DNA from 3 places in the Arthrobacter sp. NPDC058097 genome. Region 3 is predicted to be linked to each of the others. Evidence: riboswitches for the same ligand, from Rfam matches in the RefSeq annotation. Region 3 holds a riboswitch; each other region holds the start of a gene.
The links. Region 3 has a riboswitch for cyclic di-AMP ahead of ACFVTE_RS00300 (hypothetical protein). Riboswitches for the same ligand answer to the same signal wherever they lie in the genome.
Positions count from the first base shown of each region.

Region 1 (4,919 bases), on a different contig from region 3:
CGTGTTTGCACCACCGAACACCAGCCGGAAGAGGTCCAGCGGTTTCGCCGTCCTGTCGGCAGCGGGAATCGGTTCGATGCCGTGCTTTTCGACTTCGGTCACTGCAGGGGCTTTGGAATCGTTGGTCATGAGATCGCCTTCTGGCTGGCAGGCGCCGGAGAAAGATGCTCGTGGACGGCGAGCACGCTGCCTGTCTTCGTCCTGGTGAAAATGATGGTCTCCCTCTCGTGAAGGGTTTCTTTGGTGCCGGCAACGTCGATCACGGTTTCGACATCGTGGCTGAACACGGCGCTGTCGCCGGCGATCTGAATGTACGCGTTGGAGCTGGCGCATTCTGCAACCCGCCAGCCGTCCTCCACCCAGTTCTGCCACAGGTCGCGGTATTCCCCGCGCGAGGTGAGGCGGTTCGGTTCGGAATGGAAGATGAAGGTCGCATCGGGCGCGAAGCAGTCGAAGTACCCGTCTGTATCGGTGGCCGCGAAGGCGGTCATCAGCTTCTTCGCTGCTGCCTCAATCTCGGCGGTGGTCATGGCGGTGGTGATCAGGTCCACGGGAACTCACTCTCGGCGGTGCTTGCAAATGCTTCAGCCGTGACGTGCTCCAGCTCACATCCGGTCAGGCTGCCAGTAAACCCGACATGGTATCCAGCGGTCAACAATTGTTGCTTGACAGTGACTTTTGTTTCGCGCGCGCCGGCACCCGGCAGCCGGCAGCTACTGAAACGCAACAGCGGCGGGTGCCTATGCACCCGCCGCTGTTGTTTGAACCGCCCCGCCTGTGAGGCGTCTGCGCTCTGTCTATGCGTTGACCCGCACGTAAGTGGAGCCGGTGAGCCAGGAGGCCGGGTGCACGATGGTTTCGTTGACACCGTTCATGCCGCTGCTGATCGCCTGGCCACCGCCGATGTACACGCCGACGTGTCCGCCGCTGATCATCAGGTCCCCGGGCTGCGGGGACGAAACGGGTGTGCCGTACTGGTAGAACTGCGCGGGCGCGAGGTCGCCGACGGACTTGCCGACGGACCGCAGGGCCTGTTCCACCAGGACGGTGCAGTCCTGGGTGGCACCGAGCTGCGCCCGGGCCGAGGCCACAATGGCCGCGCCCACGCCGCTGGCTGCCGGGGTGGTTGCCGGGGTGGTTGCCGCTGCCGGGGTAATTGACGCGGAGGCGTTGTAGATTCCCATGCCGGTGGGCTGGGGGGCCGCCGGGGCCGCCGGGGCTGCCGGAACAGCCGGAGCCGCGGGAACCTCGGGCACTGCGGGTGCTGCCGGCGCTGCAGGTACTGCGGGGGCTGCAGCAGCGCCGGGTCCCGGAATGAGGATCTGGTCGCCGGGGTAAATGACCGAGGCCAGGGTCAGGCCGTTCTCTGCGAGCAACGCATCGAGACTGACGCCGTGGCGTGCCGCGATGGCGCCCAAGGTATCACCGGGCACTACGGTGTGCGATGCTCCGGCCACAGCAGATCCGGCGTCTGCCGGTGCGGCCTGGGCCGGTGCGGCGAGCGCCTGGCCGGCGACTGACTGCACGGCAGCTCCGGCCGGGGCCGTGGCGGACTGGGCGGCGCCGGCCGGAGTCTCTGGCGCGTAAGCACCTGCGTGGGCAGGTGCCCCGGCACCGAAGAGGAGACCGGAAGCGACGGCGGCCGCGGCCGCCGGCTTGGCGACCGAGGCGGCATTGGACTTCAGCGAATACTGCAGGCCCTGCAGGGCGATGGACGTCGTCGGGGTGGCGCGATGGCGCGCGGGCGTGGACTTACGTGACATGGTGATGTGCCTCTCCCATGCCTGCGGGGTTAGCTGTCGGGTTCGGGTGGGAGTCACCCGGTCCTGCCCGCTGCTGGGCGGTGCGTCTGGACTTAACCCCTAGGCCTTGATGCGCAAGGCCGGTACTAACGTGGTTCCCCCGTCCCTGCCAGTTGTCATTGCGAACGGATCCCGGTCAGTGGCAGGGCTCGGCATTCTGCCCGGGAATGCCCTGAGCGGAACCAGGGCACCGGCCGAGGTTATCGCACCTCGGCACCAAAAGTCACATTTCGGTAACGGCTGCCGTCTGGAAGAAGGTTAGAGAAAGCAACACCCTACAGGGCCTTCACCGCACCCAGCACCTTGGTCAGGGATTCCTTGGCATCGCCAAACAGCAGCGTGGTCTGCGGCTCGAACATAAGGTCGTTCTCGATCCCGGCGAACCCTGGCCGCATGGAGCGCTTGAGGAAGACCACCTGGCGCGCGTCCGCCACCTCGAGGATCGGCATCCCGTAGATGGGCGAGCCGGCGGTGGTCTTCGCGGCGGGGTTCACCACGTCGTTCGCGCCCACCACCAGCGCGACGTCGGCGGTGCGGAATTCGGAGTTGATCTCGCCCATTTCCTTGAGTGATTCGTAGGGCACATTGGCCTCGGCGAGGAGCACGTTCATGTGCCCGGGCATGCGGCCCGCCACGGGATGGATGGCGAAGTCCACCCTGATTCCCCGGGTTTCCAATGCCTGCGCCAGCTCGGCAGCGGTGTGCTGTCCCTGCGCCACGGCCAGCCCGTAGCCGGGAACGATGATCACGCGCTGCGCGTAGCCGAGCAGCACCGCCACGTCCTCCGGGCTGGACGAGCGGACCGGACGGTCGCTGACGGCGGTGGATCCCGCCGTCGAACCTCCCCGGAACGCGCCGAACAGGATGCCGGCCACACTGCGGCCCATGGCCGCGGCCATCGCGCGGGTGAGGATGGTGCCCGACGCGCCCACCAGCGTCCCGGCCACCACCAGGAGCACGTTCCCCAGCACCAGTCCGGACGCGGCAACTGCGAGGCCGGTGAACGCGTTGAGGAGGGAGATGACGATCGGCACGTCGGCGCCGCCCACCGGCAACACGAGCAGCACGCCGGCCACCAGGCCCAGCAGCAGGAGCAGCAGCGCCAGCACGAGCGACCCGCCCAGCACGACGGCGGCCGCGGCACCGACGGCGGCGAGCAGCACCGCCCCCATGAGCACCGGCAGCCCGGGGAACACCACGGGGCGGGTGGTCATGAGCTCCTGCAGCTTCGCGAACGTCACGGCTGAGCCGGCGAAGGAGACTGCCCCGACCAGCAGGGTGAAGACGACGGCGACGCGCACCCAGGCGTCCTCCGCATGCGGCAGTTCCAGCAGCGCAACGAGTGCGGCCGCGCCGCCGCCCACCCCGTTGAACAGGGCAACGAGCTGCGGCATCTGGGTCATCTTGACGCGTCTGGCCACGGGGGCGGCCACACCGGAGCCCACGGCGATGGCGCCGAGGATCAGGGGGACGTTGTCCAGCCGGGTTGAGAAAAAGACGGTGACGACGGCGATCAGCGCACCAAACGCGCCGATGAGGTTGCCGCGGCGGGCGGTGCGCGGCGAGTTCAGGCCCTTCAGCGCCAGGATGAAGAAGACGGCCGCCGCGAGGTAGAGCAGGGCGGTGACGTTGGCGTCGAGGAGGGTCACCGCTTGGCCTCCTTGTTCTCCCTGGTTTCACTCTGGGTTTCATTCGGGGCAGCTTTGGCCGGTTGATCCGGTTTGCGGCCGCGGAACATCTCGAGCATGCGGTCGGTCACGACGAAGCCGCCCACCAGGTTCGCCGTGGCAAGAACGACGGCGAGCAGCGCCACCGCCAGGACCCAGGGGTGCGTGGCCTGGCCGGCGACGATGATGGCGCCCACCAGGATGATCCCGTGGATCGCGTTCGCGCCGGACATCAGGGGCGTGTGCAGCGTGCTGGACACCTTGGAGACCACTTCGAAGCCGACAAACACCGCCAGCACGGTGATGGTCAGCAGGCTGATGCCGTCCATCAGACCACCCCTTCGTTCTCCGACGCCTTCACTGGAGTATTGGCCATCTCGTCTGCGAGGTCGTTGTCCGTCTCCCCGGCGAGCGCCGCGAGCGCTTCCGCCGTCGGCGGATGCCGCACCACGCCGTCGTGCGTCAGGCAGGCACCCGCTATCACGTCGTCGTCGAAGTCGGGGACGACCGTCCCGTCCACGGTCATCAGGGCCAGCAGGTTGGCCACGTTTTTGGCGTACAGCCGGGAGGCGTCCGTGGGCATGGCGGACGGCGCGTCCTTGAGGCCTACGACGGCGACGGTCCCCTTGCCGTCGGCGGTGGGGACGTGGATGTCCCGGCCAGGGACGGACCCCTCGACGTTGCCGCCGGACTCCGCGGCCAGGTCGACGACGACCGATCCCGGGCGCATGCCCTGCACCATCTCACGGGTCACCAGGAGCGGGGCGTGCCTGCCGGGCACGGCCGCCGTCGTGATCAGCACGTCGGCATCGGCGACGTGCGGCGCCAGCAGCTGGCGCTGCAGGGCGCCGCGGTCGGCGCTGAGCTCCCGGGCGTACCCGCCGGCTGCCTCGGCCGTCTCGAGGTCCAGTTTGATGAAGGTCCCGCCCATGGACGTGACTTCTTCGGCGGAGGACGGCCGGATGTCGTTGGCGGAGACGCGCGCGCCGAGCCGCTTCGCCGTGCCGATCGCCTGCAGCCCGGCCACGCCGACCCCGAGCACCAGCACCTTCGCGGGCGGGACGGTTCCGGCGGCGGTCATGTACAGCGGGAAGAAGCGGGGCAGGCGGATGGCGGCTTCGAGGACGCACCGGTAGCCGGCCACGAGGGCCTGCGAGGAGAGGGCATCCATGGACTGGGCCCGGGAGATGCGCGGCACGAGTTCCAGCGCGAAGGACGTGACCCCGCGTTCGGCGAGTGCCCTCACGGTGGCGAGTTCGGACGACGGGGAGGCCAGACCCACGGTGACGGCACCGCGCTTCAGGGCTGCCGCCGTCGGAAGTTCCAACGGACGGACGTGGGCGAGGATGTCCAGCTCCGCGGGATCGAGGTCGGGAACGATCTGGGCGCCTGCCTGGCGGTATTCGTCGTCGGCATGCCCGGCGGAGACGCCCGCCCGGGATTCGACCAG
Region 1 covers NZ_JBHVSZ010000010.1:136,362-141,280, reverse strand. Annotated here, with positions in the region: gene ACFVTE_RS17750 (purine-cytosine permease family protein) at 1-129, opposite strand, end outside; gene ACFVTE_RS17745 (YybH family protein) at 126-551, opposite strand; gene ACFVTE_RS17740 (LysM peptidoglycan-binding domain-containing protein) at 798-1,763, opposite strand; cyclic di-AMP (ydaO/yuaA leader) riboswitch at 1,767-1,967, opposite strand; gene ACFVTE_RS17735 (NAD(P)(+) transhydrogenase (Re/Si-specific) subunit beta) at 2,078-3,451, opposite strand; gene ACFVTE_RS17730 (NAD(P) transhydrogenase subunit alpha) at 3,448-3,798, opposite strand; gene ACFVTE_RS17725 (Re/Si-specific NAD(P)(+) transhydrogenase subunit alpha) at 3,798-4,919, opposite strand, start outside.
Region 1: linked by a shared signal. The riboswitch ahead of ACFVTE_RS17740 (LysM peptidoglycan-binding domain-containing protein) and the one ahead of ACFVTE_RS00300 (hypothetical protein) in region 3 are both predicted to bind cyclic di-AMP.

Region 2 (4,919 bases), on a different contig from region 3:
CGGACGGCGCCGTCGTGCTTTAACTGAGGAGTTTTTGTCCAGATAATGCGGCCAAAAGGCCTTCGAACCCCGATTATCTGGACAAAAACTCCTTACAGGCGGTTACTTCTTCAGCTCGCCCACCACGTAGTCGATGCACTCCAGCAGGGCGGTGACATCGGACGGCTCGATGGCCACGAAGGTGGCGATGCGCAACTGGTTGCGACCCAGCTTCCGGTAGGGCTCGGTGTCCACGATGCCGTTGGCGCGGAGCACCTTGGCGATGGCGGCGGCGTCGATCGACTCATCGAAGTCGATGGTGGCGATGACGTTGGAGCGCTCGGTGGCGTTGGCAACGAACGGCGTGGCGAATTCGGAGGCTTCCGCCCACTTGTAGATGCGGCCGGCCGAATCGGCAGTGCGTCCGGCGGCGAAGTCCAGGCCGCCGTTGGCGTTGAGCCACTGCACCTGGGCGTCCAGGGTGACCAGCGTGGACAGTGACGGGGTGTTGTACGTCTGGTTCAGCTTGGAGTTGTCGATGGCGGTCTTCAGGTCCAGGAAGTCCGGGATCCAGCGTCCGCTGGCCTTGACGCGCTCGGCCCGCTCCAGCGCTGCCGGGGAGAAGAGGCCCAGCCACAGCCCGCCGTCGGAGGCGAAGTTCTTCTGCGGGGCGAAGTAGTAGACGTCCGTCTGGGACACATCGACGTCGAGGCCGCCGGCTGCCGAAGTTGCGTCGACCAGCACCAGTGCGCCCTCATCGGCGCCGTTGACCCGCTGGACGGGCGCGGCAACACCGGTTGAGGTCTCGTTCTGCGGCCAGGCGTACACGTCAACGCCGGCCTCGGCCCTGGGGGCCGGGCAGGTGCCGGGCTCGGACTTGATGATGGAGGATTCGGCAAGGAACGGCGCCTTGTTCGTGGCCGCGGCAAACTTGGAGCCGAACTCGCCGAAGGACAGGTGCTGTGCCTTCTCTTCCACCAGACCGAAGCTGGCAACGTCCCAGAATGCGGTGGAACCGCCGACGCCGAGGACCACTTCGTAGCCTTCGGGGGCACGGAAGAAGGTGCTGAGGCCTTCGCGGACGGAACCTACGAGGTTCTTCACGGGGGCCTGGCGGTGCGAGGTGCCAAGGAGCGTCGTGGCTGCTGCGGAGAGTGCCTCGATCTGCTCGGGCCTGACCTTGGAGGGACCGGCGCCGAACCGTCCGTCCTTGGGCAGGAGGTTTGCGGGAATAGTGATGCTGGTGTCGCTCACAATGGCTCCAATTTTCGGCATGGAAAGTGCGGTTCGGCTGGGTCGGGGCGATGGCCAGCAGGCAACCATGACCGCCACGAAACCCTCCTTATTCTGCCCGAAGCGCGGATACCGCGGGAACACGCCCCCGTCATAGTCCAGTCATTGAGATGGTGCCCGTCACAGGCCGGCGAATTATCCGGACTAATTCAAAATAGGCTAAGCTGGCACTGGACGTACGGGCAGACAGCCGGTGCTGCGCCGCCGTCATACAGGACCGCCGCTGCAGCTTGCCGGATCCCGGTGCGACGGGCCCGCGGTACGGTGGGACGGACACAAATACTGTGCTCGAGGAGCTGAGCTGAATGACGGATCTGATCGACACCACGGAGATGTACCTTCGCACCATTCTGGAGCTGGAGGAAGAGAACATCGTGGCGCTTCGGGCACGCATCGCCGAACGCCTCCGCCACTCGGGCCCCACTGTCTCGCAGACCATCGGCCGGATGGAACGCGACGGCCTCGTCGTCGTCTCCGGTGACCGCCACCTGGAACTGACCGAAGTGGGCCGGAAGCGCGCCACCGAGGTGATGCGCAAGCACCGGCTCGCCGAGCGCCTCCTCGCCGACGTCATCGGCCTTGACTGGGCCTACGTCCACGACGAGGCCTGCCGGTGGGAACACGTCATGAGTGAGCGCGTGGAGCGCAGGATCTACGAAATGCTCGGCCACCCCACCGAATCTCCCTATGGCAACCCGATTCCCGGCCTGGCAGCACTCGGCGGGCAGCCTGCCCGTCCGTTCTCCGACGGCGTGGTGAACCTGCTCGACGCCATGACCGGCTACGGCCCCGAATCCAAGGTCACCGTCAGCCGCCTGGCAGAACCCATCCAGGTGGAGCCGGAGCTGCTGCTCCAGCTGGATGAAGGCGGGATCCGGCCCGGCGCCGCCGTCTCGCTCGAACGCGTGGGGGAGTACATCTCTGTCCGCGTACCCGGGTTCGAGGGCGCCCTTGAGCTGCCGCCGGAAGTTGCTGCGCACGTCTTCGTGAGCCTGGACTAGTTCCCCTGGGGCGCCTCCCTGCTGTCCCTTGCCGGGGGTCCCTTGACGCGGGCGGTAGGCGACTGAGTGGCGAAGCGGGGCGGAAGCCACAGCCTGTCTGACATCTGCAGGCAGGATGACCTACCACTTTTGCACAATGAATATAACGGAATTATTACCGTGCTCTTTAATCGCCTATAGTTAAACGGCAACGCCGATACAAAAGCGTTACCTGATCTGGAGCCGAACCCTGCCAGCAGATCAGCAGCACGAGTCACCCACTGGCAGGGGCGGGGGAACCACAACCGGCTGTTTCGAACAGCCTTGGGGTGAAGTCCGCAGCAGCAAGTCTTTTCCGCCTAAGGAATCCTCCCGGGATACCCCTGTGCCGGAACGGCTTGTTATGGCGGACCGGGTCTGAACTCTCTGACCCGAATCCGACAGCTAACTTCGCAGGCTATCCAGAGAGGAAACAGTACTTGTCCATGCAGAATGCCCGGGGCCGCCGCCGCGCGACTGGTCCCGCTCCGGAGCCGCGCCTTGCGGAGGCCGCCGCCGCGGACCGTCCCCGGGACGCCCAGCGCGAAGCGCGCCGCCGCCGGAGGGGTCCGTTCCGGCAGGTTACGGATTTCGCCTCGGCCAGTGGCGTCGGGCAGAAAGCCGGCGTTGCCCTTGCGGCTACCGGCCTCCTGCTGACTGTTACTGTCCCCGCCACCAGTCCTGTCCTCGCTGCCGGCGAGCAGCAGGGAGCGGCGTCTGCTTCCGCTGCCTCACCGGCCCAGCCGAAGGTTTCGGCGGAGGCGGCAGCAAAGATCGACTTCAGCCGCACGTCCGTCTCCACCACCGGTGACCCGGACGGAAAGCTAAAGCAGCTCCTGAGTGCCCAGTCGGCCGGCAGCATCAGCCGTGCGGCCTCGGCGGGCACCCTGGGCGGGCCGCTGACCACGCTGGTCAAGTCCTCGCCGTTCGGTTACCGGGTCAGCCCGATCACCGGCGGCGCCGGCGAGTTCCACCGCGGCCAGGACTTCGCTGCACAGTGCGGCACCGAGGTGCTTGCCGCGGCCAGCGGCAAGGTCACCTTCTCGGGCTGGCACCCGTACGGCGGAGGCAACCGCGTGGTGATCGATCACGGCAATGGCCTGGAGACCACGTACAACCACCTGTCGTCCTCCAGCGTCCAGGTTGGCCAGAAGGTCACCCGGGGCGAAGTTATCGCCCTCAGCGGGACCACAGGCGCCTCCACCGGCTGCCACCTCCACTTCGAGGTGATGGTCAACGGGGACGTCGTTGATCCCACCGGCTGGCTCTGAGCCAAGTCGAGTGAGCACTCTCATTCCTGTGACACGCCGTGACCTGAATGTGACATTGGCTCCGAACTGCTGTACCGTCTAAACCGCGTCAACTTTTCCGAAGTTGACGCTCTTGAGTGGATTGCCTAACTCTGCCACCGCTCAAGGTCCGTTCGCATTACATCGTCTGGCAGGGGCGGGGGAACCAATTTTGGTCTTCGCAAGAAGACCTTGGGGTTAAGTCGCAAAGCTTCCCAGGAAGCGGAGCGGCCGGGTGACTCCCATCCGAATCCGACAGCTCACCTCGCAGGCATTGGGAGAGGCTACCTTCGTGTCTTCACGCCACAATGCCGCGCGCCACCGCGCGCAAACGGTTCGTATGAACCCGTTGGACTCCGTGTCCAAGGCGGTTAGCGCCAATGCCGGCACAGTAGGTCGCCAGGCAGCTGTTATCGCAGCTGCTTCAGGACTCATCCTGAGCGTTGGCATGCCTGCCAACGCGGCCGACGCCAACATTGGTGTTTCCGCCTCCTCGGAGACCGGATCACAGGCCGCGCAGCTTGCTGTGACCGCCGCACCCACCGCCACTGTCTCCTTCGAGCGTCCTGCCGTCACAACAGTGGCAGCCCCGGTCGCCGAAACCATCGCTCCGCAGTCGAACGATGAGAGCCAGACGGCCACCGCAGGCCAGGCCAGCGACGAGAGCGCCGGTGCGGCCCAGGCCGTCACCGCCAAGTCCACCGATGGTGCGGCCTCCGCCGCAGCTTCCGGACTGGCAGCAATCGCGTACACCGGCATCGGCAGCCCCTACGTCTGGGGCGGCACCACCCCCAGTGGCTGGGACTGCTCCGGCTTCACCCAGTGGGTTTACGCACAGGCAGGCATCAGCATTCCCCGCGTCAACGCGTGGAACGCCATGAAGCCCACCTCCACGCCTGCTCCCGGTGACCTGGTCATGCAGAACGGCGGCGCCCACGTGGGCATCTACGTCGGCAACGGCATGATGATCAGCGCGCTGAACCCTTCGCAGGGCACTCTCCTGCACGCGGTGTCCGCTACGGGCACGTCCGCTTTTTACACCCTTCGCTAAGAATCCGATTCGAGGCGGGCCGGCTTACCCCCAAGATGCCGGCGCGTCGATAACCCACGTCCTGCTACCGCGGTCCGTGGAACACGAAAGAGAGAAATTTTAATGACTACACGTGCGACCATTGCACGGCACCGCGCCGAGGTCACCAAGACCAGCTCGCTGGCTGTCATTGCCAAGGCCGTCGGCGACAACGCCGGTGGCATGGGCCGCCAGGCCGCAGTTATCGCTGCTGCTTCCGGTCTTGTCCTGACCAGCGGCATCGCCGCCAACGCTGCTGAGACCAACGTT
Region 2 covers NZ_JBHVSZ010000008.1:280,026-284,944, reverse strand. Annotated here, with positions in the region: gene serC (phosphoserine transaminase) at 103-1,233, opposite strand; gene ACFVTE_RS15780 (metal-dependent transcriptional regulator) at 1,578-2,273, shown strand; cyclic di-AMP (ydaO/yuaA leader) riboswitch at 2,484-2,726, shown strand; gene ACFVTE_RS15775 (M23 family metallopeptidase) at 2,738-3,562, shown strand; cyclic di-AMP (ydaO/yuaA leader) riboswitch at 3,675-3,868, shown strand; gene ACFVTE_RS15770 (C40 family peptidase) at 3,921-4,631, shown strand; gene ACFVTE_RS15765 (NlpC/P60 family protein) at 4,734-4,919, shown strand, end outside.
Region 2: linked by a shared signal. The riboswitch ahead of ACFVTE_RS15775 (M23 family metallopeptidase) and the one ahead of ACFVTE_RS00300 (hypothetical protein) in region 3 are both predicted to bind cyclic di-AMP.

Region 3 (4,919 bases):
ACCCGCCGCGGGGCCGGAGATTCGTTTGACCGTGAGGTAGAGGAGTCCGACGGCGGCCACGCCCATGAGTGCCTGCGGCACCAGCATGCTCAGCGGCGAGAAGCCGAACACCCGGCCCACGAGGGCCGGAATCCACAGCGCCGCCGGGGGCTTGTCCACGGTGATCGCGTTGCCGGCGTCGAGGGAGCCGAACAGCAGCGCCGTCCAGTCCTTGGTGCCTGCCTGGATGGCTGCCGCGTAAAAGGAGTTGGCGTATCCGGTGGCTTCGAGGTTCCACAGGTAGAGCACCGCGGTGAACGCCAGCAGGGCCGAGGCCGAGGGCCGGATCCAGCGGGGCTGGTTTCCCAGCAGCAGCCGGGATGCCCTGCCGGCCCGGCGGCTCCGCTGCGGCACGGCTTCGTGGCTGGCCCGATCGTCGGACCCAGCCGGCACGGGGTGCGCGGCGCCTACCGACCCGTGCCGCTGGGTATGGTCCGTAGTCTGGTTTGGGGGAGTGGCGGTGGTGCTCATGACTGTGCCGTTTCTGTGGTCGGGTCGAATGCCTGCGGGAGGGATGCCTCGGACGCGGCAGGATCTGCGGGAGCGTTGGTGGTGGACGCGGCAGGGTCTGCGGGAGCGTTGATGGTGGACGGGGCAGGGTCTGCGGGGACTGGCCGCCGCCGGAAGACCCACAGCCGGAACAGCAGGAACTTCACGGCCGTGGCCGCGAGGTTCGAGCCGGTGACGGTCGCGAGCTCAAGCCAGCGGTCCGGCGTCGTGCCTCCCGGCAGTGCGCCGCTGTGGACCAGGGCGAGCGCGCCGGAGGTAAGGGCGAGCCCGATCCCGAAAACCAGCAGCCCTTCAAAGTGGTGGCGGGCAACACCGGTGGTGCCGGCGATGCCGAACGTGAAGCGCCGGTTCGCGGCGGTGTTGGCCACGGCCGTGCTGAGCAGGGCCAGCAGATTGGCCAGCTGCGGGTCCACCAGGTTGCGGCAGAGATAGAAGAGGACCAGATACGCCAGGGTGGAGGCCACGCCGATGGTGCCGAACCGCACCAGCTGGCCGAACAGGCTGCCGCCCGGACTCTGCTCCTGGCTGCGTGAGGCGGCGGGAAGGGGGCCGCGGGCCAACGCAGCGCGGAGTTGGGCGACCGGGATGCGGCCGGTGACCATGTCCTTGCTGAGCCGGGCCATGCCCCGCATATCGGCGAGGGCCGTCTGGACGATGTCCACGCTGGAGTTCGGGTCGTCGGTCCAGTCCACCGGCACTTCGTGGACGCGGAGGCCGCACCGTTCGGCGAGGACCAGGAGTTCGGTGTCGAAGAACCAGGCGGTGTCCACGGTGTGCGGCAGGATCCGCCGGGCGATGTCGGCGCGGATGGCCTTGAAACCGCACTGCGCATCGCTGAAGTGGGCGCCCATCAGGGACTGCAGCATGAAGTTGTAGCTGCGGGAGATGAATTCGCGCTTCGGCCCGCGGACCACCCGGGAGCTGCGGGTCAGCCGCGTGCCGATGGCCAGGTCGGAGTGGCCGGAGATCAGCGGGGCCAGGAGCGGACCCAGTGCGGCCAGGTCGGTGGAGAGGTCCACGTCCATGTAGGCCAGGACCGGCGACGGTGAAGCCAGCCAGACTTTCCGCAGGGCGTTGCCGCGGCCCTTCTCCTCGAGGTGCACCACGGTGACCTCGCGGAGTTCCCGGGCCACGCGTTCGGCGGCGTTGAGCGTGCCGTCGGTGCTCGCGTTGTCCGCAACGGTGATGCGGAACGGGTGCGGGAACGTGCCGCGCAGGTAGGCGTGGAGCCGGCGCAGGCACTCCTCCAGGTCGCGCTCCTCGTTGTAGACCGGGATGGTCACGTCCAGCACCGGTGCCGCGGTGGAGGTGTCGATGGGCGACCGCCGCGTCTGCCTGATGAGGGTCTGCACCGGGGCGTGTCCGGCCGCGACGGCGCCATGGAGCGGGTGTGGCTGGGTGTGCAGCGGTGGGTGCGGCTGGGGTCCGGAGGCCTGGTCAGTGATGGTCATGCATCAACAGTGGCGGCCGCTGTTATGAGGGTTTTAGGGCCTAGCTGTGTGGGGGCTGTGGAAGTGTTTCTGCAGGTGATTGCCGCATTTCTGCACCACTTTGCCCGCCGCGGGAAGCGTGTGGACAGCAAAAGGGCCCCGGATCCTGGCGGATCCGGGGCCCTTGGCGCTTAGGCCGGGCACCCTAAAGCGGTGCAGAAATGCTCGCCGTCAGCCGGTCCGGCCGCGGCAACCGGTCAGTACCAGTTGTGGGCGAGGTGCCAGTCCAGGGCGCCGCACGGGGAGCCGTAGCGCTCCTTGATGTAGTCCAGGCCCCAGTTGATCTGGGTGCGGTAGTTGGTGCGGTAGTCCGCTCCGGCGGTCGCCATCTTCTCGGCGGGCAGTGACTGGACGATGCCGTAGGCGCCGCTGCTCGCGTTGGTGGCCGTCGTGCGCCATTCCGATTCCTTGGTCCAGAGCCGCTTCAGGCACTGCATCTGGTCTGCGGACCAGCCGAAGGAACCCAGCTTGCTGGCCGCGTAGGCCTGGGCACCGGCGGGATCGTTCAGGGCAACAGGCGCAGCAGCCTTCGCGGGGGCAACCTTGGCGGCCACCTTGACGGCGGGCGCGGGGGCGGCCTTGGCAACCGGAGCGGCCTTCGGTGCAGCTTTGGTGACCGCCTTCGGGGCAGCAGCCTTGGTGGCCTTGGGGGCCGCAGCCTTGGGGGCCGCAGCCTTGGCGGTGGGCTTGGTGGCGGACTGCGGAGCGACGGACGCTGCGGACGGGGCCGGCAGGGCGGAGATCAGCGTCTTGTCAAAGCTCAGCGTCTGCCCGGCGTCGGCGGTGGCTGCGGTCGTCTGGGCCGCCGTAGGCGCAGCCTGGTCGGCCGCGTGGCCTGCGGCGCCGACGCCAACGAGCACGGCGGCGGCGGTGGTCAGGACGGCTGCCCGGCGGCCGAAGGACGGAAGGCCTGCAGCGAAGCGGCCAAGTGCAGTCTTGGGCTGGGCCGGCTCTGCGCGGTGGCGTGAAATCGTGCTGCCAGGCTTGTGCGAGGCGCGTTCAGGGCGCGCCTGAGTCATAAATTCAGACATGGTGGATTGCCTCTCAACACCTGCGGAGTTAGCTGTCGGGTTCGGATGAGGTCATCCGGCCGCACGGAAAATTCACGTGTCGGCTTCACCCCAAGGGCTGATGCGGAAAGCCCGGGACTCTGGTTCCCCCGCCTCTGCCTGATCTAGCGGAATCCGGGAAGCGGCAGAGCTGGGCGTCAATCCGGACATGCGGCTCTAGTGGCGGCCGCACCATATCGACGGTACAGGAGGCTTTTGATTAAGTCACATTTAGGTAACGGGAATCACGACGACGGCGCGGTGCCTTGCGCGGGCAGGCGGACGGCAAATTCCGTCCGGCCGGGCCGGGAGGTGACCTCCACCGTGCCGCCGTGCGCTTGCACGATGGACTGCACGATGGACAGGCCCAGGCCGCTGGTTCCCTCCGCCGAGGCGGTGCCCGGTTCTCCGTGCGAAGCCCCTGATTCTCCCCGCGAATCCGCGGTACGGAGGGCCATTGCGCCACCGGCCGCAGAGGCTTTCGCTGCCGCGGCCGCCGGCGCCAGGGGCGACTGCGCCGGCGTCGCACGTGAGGCGTCTGCGCGGGCGAAGCGCGCGAAGACCTTGTCCACGAATTCGGGAGGGATGCCGGCGCCGTCGTCCGTGACAGTAATCACAGCGCTGCCGTCGGCCGAGCGCATCACGCCGGTGGTCACCGTGGTGCCCGGCGGGGTGTGCTTGCGGGCATTGGAGAGCAGGTTCACGAGGACCTGGTGCAGCTGGGAGGCATCGCCCCGGAGGGACACCGGTTCCTCGGGAAGGTCGAGGTGCCACGCCCGGTCCGGTGCCATGACTTTTTCGTCGCTGACGGTCTCGATCACCAGCTGCGTGAGGTCAACGTCGCTTAGCTTGAGCGGCTGGCCCTCATCGAGCCGGGCAAGCAGCAGGAGGTCCTCCACCAGGGCGGTCATGCGCTCCGACTGGCTCTGCACGCGGGCCAGCGAGCGCTGGCCGTCCGGGGTGAACTTTTCGGTCATGCGCATCAGCTCGGTGTAGCCGCGGATGGCCGTGAGCGGTGTCCGGAGCTCGTGTGAGGCGTCCGCCACGAACTGCCGCACCTTCATTTCGCTTTCCTGACGGGCCTCCAGCGCGTTGGAGACGTTGTCCAGCATCTGGTTCAGGGCGTGCCCGACGCTGCCCACTTCGGTTCCGGGGTGGGCGTTCGACGGCGGGACGCGGACGGCGAGTGCCACCTCACCGGCGTCCAGCGGCAGGCGCGACACCTGCGTGGCCACCTCGGAGAGCTGCTCCAGCGGCTTCATGGTGCGGCGGATGAGCACCGTCCCGGCCAGGCCGATCAGCACGAGTCCGCCCAGCGAGACGATGGTGATGGTCCAGACCAGTGACGTCAGGGTGCTCTGCTTGTCTGCCAGGGGAAGCCCGGTGACCATGACGTCGCCGTAGGGTGTCTGGGCGGCAACAAGACGGTAGGCCCCGGTGGACAGGGTGCGGTCGACGGGGATGCCGTCGCGGCGGAGCTCCAGAAGGGTCTGGTTGTCTGCGGCCGAGAGTGTTTTGCGGGTGGCGTCGGAAGCGAGGAACCCGGCGCTGACTTCCCCCGACTGGATCCTGGCCACGAGGGTGCCCACCCGCTGGCCCCGGCCTTCGAGGGGATCAGGCTTGTTGCCCGCGGATCCGAGCGGTGGCCGGCCAAAGTCCCGGGCCCTGTCAGCGGCTCCGGTGAGTTGGTCGTCGAGCTGGCGGGTCAGGAAGGAATCCATCGAGGCGTAGCTGAAGAGGCCGATGGCAGCGCAAATGGCCACCAGGAGAGCCATGGCCACGAGGACCAGGCGGGTGCGCAGGTGCCAGGTGCCGGGCTTCAGCCAGCTTC
Region 3 covers NZ_JBHVSZ010000001.1:57,388-62,306, reverse strand. Annotated here, with positions in the region: gene ACFVTE_RS00310 (glycosyltransferase family 39 protein) at 1-510, opposite strand, end outside; gene ACFVTE_RS00305 (glycosyltransferase) at 507-2,000, opposite strand; gene ACFVTE_RS00300 (hypothetical protein) at 2,237-3,070, opposite strand; cyclic di-AMP (ydaO/yuaA leader) riboswitch at 3,076-3,239, opposite strand; gene ACFVTE_RS00295 (ATP-binding protein) at 3,334-4,919, opposite strand, start outside.